2 linked regions of the Chelativorans sp. AA-79 genome follow. The protein of the gene in region 1 interacts with the protein of each later gene in a pairwise test. Links are inferred from orthologs where the notes say so. Each region holds a gene or a part of one and is shown on either strand. Other genes may lie near its edges. The genes, in order: rho and hfq.

Evidence for each region.
Region 2: the proteins of rho (region 1) and hfq interact in binary tests that used the Escherichia coli proteins (3 or more experiments, as listed by UniProt). The link is inferred for Chelativorans sp. AA-79 from one-to-one orthologs.

The regions. Positions count from the first base shown.
Region 1 is NZ_CP120361.1:225,584-228,808, forward strand. Bases 158-3,064 are described here. They hold rho (transcription termination factor Rho), read left to right. Parts: upstream 158-931; coding sequence 932-2,197; downstream 2,198-3,064. Other genes in these bases: hemE (uroporphyrinogen decarboxylase), read left to right, coding at 158-180; hemJ (protoporphyrinogen oxidase HemJ), read left to right, coding at 165-701. Outside these bases: more of hemE, read left to right, coding at 1-157. UniProt on the Escherichia coli protein: Facilitates transcription termination by a mechanism that involves Rho binding to the nascent RNA, activation of Rho's RNA-dependent ATPase activity, and release of the mRNA from the DNA template.
Region 2 is NZ_CP120361.1:2,798,463-2,801,686, reverse strand. Bases 148-3,053 are described here. They hold hfq (RNA chaperone Hfq), read right to left. Parts: upstream 1,772-3,053; coding sequence 1,523-1,771; downstream 148-1,522. Other genes in these bases: trkA (Trk system potassium transporter TrkA), read right to left, coding at 2,800-3,053; PVE73_RS13590 (D-amino-acid transaminase), read right to left, coding at 1,898-2,764; hflX (GTPase HflX), read right to left, coding at 148-1,441. In the rest of the region: mazG (nucleoside triphosphate pyrophosphohydrolase), read left to right, coding at 1-136; more of hflX, read right to left, coding at 143-147; more of trkA, read right to left, coding at 3,054-3,224. UniProt on the Escherichia coli protein: RNA chaperone that binds small regulatory RNA (sRNAs) and mRNAs to facilitate mRNA translational regulation in response to envelope stress, environmental stress and changes in metabolite concentrations.

The sequences.
Region 1 (3,225 bases):
ATGCGGCTCGTCGCCGGCGGCAAAGCTCTCTCGGAGGGCGTCAAGTCGATCATGTCGGCACTGAGCGGCGGCCCGTTCATTTTCAATCTCGGCCACGGCATCACACCTGAGACACCCGTTGAGCATGTACAGGCGATGATCAACCAGGTGCGGGAGGAACAATCATGGCAACCGACGTAAGCGTCAGCGGCGGGAAAGCCGCTGCACGGAGAGCAGCCGTGTCCCTTGCGATCTTCCTCCTCCTGACGGTTCTCCTTTTCGCAGCAGCGCCCGACGGCCTTTATCTCTGGATCAAAGCCTTTCACGTGGTTGCAGTGATCTCCTGGATGGCAGGGATGCTCTATCTGCCACGTCTTTTCGTCTATCATTCTCAGGTCGAAGCAGGTTCGGCCCAGAGCGAGACGTTCAAGTTGATGGAAGCGCGGCTTCTGCGTTTCATCATCAATCCCGCCATGATAGCAACCTGGGTGTTCGGCCTTTGGCTTGCCTGGAAAGGATTCGACTTCTCGGGCGGGTGGCTGCACGCCAAGATCGGTCTCGTGGTTCTTCTCTCCGCTCTTCACGGTTATCTGGCGAAATCTCAGCGGATGTTCGAGAAGGATCAGAACAAAAAATTGGCACGGCACTGGCGAATCCTCAACGAAGTGCCTACCTTTCTCATGATCGTCATCGTTATCCTGGTGATTGTGAAACCCTTTTGAACGCCCGTTGTTTAGCTCAAGTGAGCCGGGGCGCCCGAGCGGTTATTTCCATTTGGGCTGTTGAGGGAGTGAGAGAAAATCACTCCTTGCTCTTTTCCGGACGGGACGATAAAAGGGTCTTCCTTCCCTTCATGTCTGGTGCCGTTCCGTCTGAAGTTTCGGACGCTGCAGGCCCGCAAGAGCGCCCAGCCATCTCCGGTATCCCTATGCTACATTTAGAGTCCGCCCTTATGCAGGAAATGAAACTCCAAGAGCTGAAGAGCAAATCGCCAACCGACCTTATTGCATTTGCAGAGTCGCTCGAGGTCGAGAACGCGAGCATCATGCGTAAACAGGAGCTGATGTTCGCAATCCTGAAGAAACTCTCGATGCAGGACATCGAGATCATCGGCGACGGTGTCGTGGAGGTCCTCCAGGATGGGTTCGGCTTCCTGCGATCCGCCACTGCCAACTATCTTCCTGGTCCGGACGATATCTACATTTCGCCTTCGCAGATCCGGCGTTTTTCACTCAAGACCGGCGATACGGTCGAAGGGCCCATTCGGAGTCCCAAGGAGGGTGAGCGCTACTTTGCCCTGCTCAAGGTCAATACGATCAATTTCGAGGATCCCGAGAAGATCCGGCACAAGATCCACTTCGACAATCTGACACCGCTTTATCCTGACGAGCGGCTAAGAATGGAGATCGAGAATCCGACGACAAAGGATCTTTCACCGCGGGTGATCGACCTTGTCGCGCCGCTGGGCAAAGGCCAGCGAGGACTGATCGTGGCGCCTCCCCGTACGGGTAAAACGGTTCTGCTTCAGAACATCGCTCACTCGATCACGACCAATCATCCGGAGTGCTACCTCATCGTCCTTCTGATCGATGAGAGACCGGAAGAGGTTACGGATATGCAGCGCTCGGTGAAAGGTGAGGTTATCTCCTCGACCTTTGACGAACCGGCCTCGCGCCATGTCCAAGTTGCCGAGATGGTAATCGAGAAAGCAAAGCGTCTGGTAGAGCATGGGCGAGATGTCGTCATTCTTCTCGATTCGGTCACCCGCCTCGGCCGCGCCTACAACACTGTCGTGCCATCTTCGGGCAAAGTCCTGACCGGTGGTGTGGACGCCAACGCCTTGCAGAGACCGAAGCGCTTCTTCGGCGCAGCCCGCAATATCGAGGAAGGCGGCTCACTCACCATCATCGCCACGGCGCTTATCGACACGGGCAGCCGCATGGACGAGGTTATTTTCGAAGAGTTCAAAGGAACGGGCAATTCCGAGATCGTGCTTGACCGCAAGGTGGCCGACAAGCGGATCTACCCCGCAATGGACATTCTCAAATCCGGAACCCGCAAAGAGGACCTCCTGGTGCCTCGTCAGGATCTTCAGAAGATTTTCGTGTTGCGGCGAATCCTTGCACCCATGGGGACGACAGACGCCATTGAGTTCCTCATCGATAAGCTCAAACAGACCAAGGGTAACGCCGAGTTCTTTGATTCCATGAATACTTGAGGACGCTAGAGCCTTTCAGGTTTTGACGGAAGCGTATCCTGCATTGACGAAGTAGTTGCTGCATTCACTGGGCTGGATTAAGGAGACGAGGCCGCCGATGTGCCGCCATGTCTCCTCGATGGTCCGCTTCTGAGCCGCGCGCATCCAATGCTTGATCTTGGCGAAGGCCTGCTCGATCGGATTGAGGTCGGGCGAGTATGGGGGCAGATACCAGAGCCTTGCGCCGGCGGCTTTGATCATCTGCCGGACGGCGGCCGACTTGTGTGAGCCGAGATTGTCCATGACGACGATGTCGCCCGGTTCAAGCACCGGCACGAGCTGCTGCTCGACATAGGCGCGGAAGCACTGGCCGTTGATCGGTCCATCGAAGACGCAAGGCGCCGTCAGCCGGTCATGGCGCAAAGCGCCGAGGAAGGTCAGCGTGCGCCAGTGGCCGTGCGGGGCAAAGCCGCGCAGGCGCTTGCCGCGTGGTCCCCAGCCCCGCAGCGGCGCCATGTTGGTCTTGATCCAGGTCTCGTCGATGAACACCAGCCGTGTCGGATCGAGACCGGACTGCCAAGAACGCCAGCGTTGCCGCCGGCGGGCGATGTCGGCACGAGCCTGCTCAAGGGCGAACAGCGTTTTTTGAACCGAAGCCCCTCGCGGCGCAGGAACCGCCACACCGTATCGTGCGACACCTTCACGCCGCGCGCCGCCAGCTCTTCCTTCAGCTTGTGCAGCGACAGATGCGGCGTCTGGCTGATCCGCTCGGCGATGAAGGCACGGTGCGGCTCCAGCACGCGCTTGCGGTGCCCGCCCATCTTGCCCGGCGCCACAGACCCGCTCGCACGGTAGCGCTGAGACCACTTCACCGCCGACGAGACGGCAACGCCGAAACGAGCCGCCACCGACCGGCAGCTCTCGCCGGCCTCGACCGCCCCAACAACACGTTCACGCAGATCATTCGAAAGAGGTCGCGTCATCCCATGCTGGCCTCCACTCCAGCCAGCATCTTGAATCACAAAACCTCCGAAATCGGAATCCCCCTT
Region 2 (3,224 bases), 2.6 Mb from region 1 along the record:
GCGTGCCGCCAACGATAAATTCCGAAGCCGTTTCCACGCCATCGAGCGCGATCTCAAGGCGTCTGAAAAACCGCTGGGCACAGCATCTCTGGCGGAAATGGAAGAGCTTTGGCAGCGCGCGAAGAAGATGAAGTAACCTTCGTTACGTCCTCTTATCGTTGGATAATTTTCGTTCTATTTCTTCACGTGCTGCATGAGTTGCAAGAATCCGGACGGTGATGCTCCCGTCCTCGTGATCCTCCCGGCCGGTCACGTCGCCATGCCGGTATATCCAGTCCATCAGCCCCATCTGGCCCGGCGAAAGGGTGAAGGAAGCTTCCTGAACGGCGCCCGAGAGCCGCTCCTCGATCAGCGCCATCAGCGTGTCTATCCCCTCGCCCGTGATGGCGGAAATTGCCACGTGAGCTGTCCTGTCGGCCTCCTGGCGCAGGAGCCTCTCGCGATCGGACTCGCTTAGCCGGTCAATCTTGTTCCAGACCTCGATGACGCGGTTCGTGTCGGAGGCATTCACCCCGAGGCTCGCCAGCACCTGCTCCACATCGGCGGCATGGGCCGTCGTGTCGGGGTCGGAAATATCGCGCAGATGGACGACGAGATCGGCCTCGACCACCTCCTCCAAAGTGGCACGGAAGGCCGCCACCAGATGCGGCGGCAGATCCGAAATGAAGCCAACCGTATCGGAAAGGATCACGACCGTCCCATGCGGGAAGCGGACGCGCCGCAGTGTGGGATCGAGCGTGGCGAACAGCATGTCCTCCGCCAGCACGGCCGCACCGGTGAGCCGGTTGAAGAGCGTTGACTTGCCGGCATTCGTATAGCCGACGATGGCGACTACGGGAAAAGGCACCTTGCGCCGTTTCGCCCGATGCAGGTCGCGTGTCCGCCGTACGGTTTCCAGCTCGCGCCGGATGCGCAGGATACGTTCCTGCAGGAGTCGGCGGTCGGCTTCGATCTGCGTTTCGCCGGGACCGCCCATGAAGCCGCCGCCACCGCGCTGGCGCTCGAGGTGGGTCCAGCTCCTCACCAGCCGGCCGCGCTGGTATTCGAGATGGGCAAGATCGACCTGAAGCCGCCCTTCCTTGGTGCGGGCACGACGCCCGAAGATTTCCAGGATCAACCCCGTCCGATCGAGGACCTTGGCCTTGAAGCTGCGTTCCAGGTTGCGCTGCTGCACCGGGCTCAGTTGATGGTCAACGATAACGAGCTCAGCGTCCTTCTCGGCGACGATGGTGGCCAGCTCGTCCACCTTGCCGGCGCCGATAAGCGTCGCCGGCCGCGGCTGGGCAAGGGCAAAGACTTCGCTATGGGCGATGTCGAGATCGATCGCTTCGGCCAGTCCGACCGCCTCCTCCAGCTTTGCCTGCGGAGAAAGCGGCATATGCGTGCGCTGGGCGCCCTCGTCGGCTTGCACGCGACCTCGCGCCGAAATTATCGGCGCTATGACGACAGCCTTTGTGCGGTCCTCCGTGCCGGTTCCGTCCCGGTCACGCGGCTCTCTGCCGGCCTGCGGTTCTTCAGCCAATCAGCCTTCCCGACTGCCTTCCTCCGCCTCGAACAGCTGGACCGGCTGGCTCGGCATGATCGTGGAGATGGCATGCTTGTAAACGAGCTGCGAGTGGCCGTCCCGGCGCAGAAGAACGCAGAAATTGTCGAACGATGTCACGACACCAGTCAATTTCACGCCGTTGATCAGGAAAATCGTCAGCGGGTTCTTGCTCTTGCGAACGGTATTAAGAAACAGATCCTGCAGATTCTGGGAACGTTCCGCCATTTTTGTTTTTCATCCCCTGCGCTTTGCCGGCAGTAGCGCAAAATTAGCCACGCCCTGTCAAGCACGGCAACTGCCCTCCTGCCGCGCCCGCCGAACGCCTCTCACGCATCGGCTCATCGGATTGGGTTAACAGGCAGGACTTTTTTCCGCAACGTCAAAAAACGATTGCCTGAGCGACAGCGTGAGGGAACCCGGATGGCCGTTCGCCACCGGACGACCGTCGATATCGACCACGGGCATCACCACGGTGGAGGCCGCCGTGATGAAGGCTTCGCGGGCCGATTGCGCCTCCTCCACCGAAAACGCCCTCTCCTCCACCTCCAATCCCATGTTCGCCGCGAGTTCCATCACTGTGGCGCGGGTCACGCCTCGAAGGATGCCGAAATCGGCGGGGCGGGTGACCAGCTTTCCGTCGGCGGTCACGATCCAGGCGTTGGTGGAAGCGCCTTCCTTCACCAGGCCGTCGCCGTCGACGAACCAAGCCTCGGCGGCCCCGGCTTCCCGTGCCTTCTGCTTGGCGAGCACGTTGGGGAGGAGTCCGACCGTCTTGATGTCGACGCGGTCCCAGCGGTTTTCCGGCACCGTAATGACCTTTACGCCGGTTTCGGCGCGCCTGGCGGCATTCCTCGGATCGAGCTGCTTGGCGGTAATGACGAGCGCCGGCTTTGTTTCGGACGAGGGAAAAAAGTGATCACGGGGGGCGACACCGCGCGTCACCTGCAGATAGACGAGGCCGTCGGTGACGCCGTTGCGACGCACCACTTCGCGCAACACGAATTCGAGCGCATCCCGGTGCATCGGCCAGCGGATCTCGAGCTCCCGCAAAGAGCGGCCGAGCCTGTCGAGGTGACGGGTCATGTCGATGATGTAGCCCCGCGCCACCTCGCAAACCTCATAGACGCCATCGGCGAATTGATATCCCCGGTCTTCGACGTGAACGGCGGCTTCCGCGTGGCGAACATAGCGGCCATTCACATAGGCGATGCGCGGCATTCCAGGCTCCCTCGAAAAAGGCCCAGCGGGGCCGGTCAGAAAAATTCCAGACTCACACGGAAAAGCTGTTCCACCTGCCGCACCGCGCTGGCAAGCGCAAAAATGACGACACGGTCCTTGGGCTTGATCCGCAGGATACCGCTCGGCCGGATGAACTGACCCTCGCGCCAGACGCCGCCGATCCGCATGCCGTCCGGCAGGTCCTGCTCGTTGAGCGGCGGACCGACGAGCGGCGAGGTCTCCAGCGCCTCCGCCTCGATCACCTCCGCGGCACCGCGGTCGATGTTGTGCACGGCGCGAATGCGCCCGCGGCGCACATGCTGCAGCACGCGGGAGATGGTCACCGCACGCGGATTGACATGGGCGTCGATGCCGAGCGTCCTGGCGAAATCGTGATAGGTGGGATTGTTGATGAGGACGAGGTTCGATTTGCAGCCCAGTTGCTTTGCGATGACGCTGG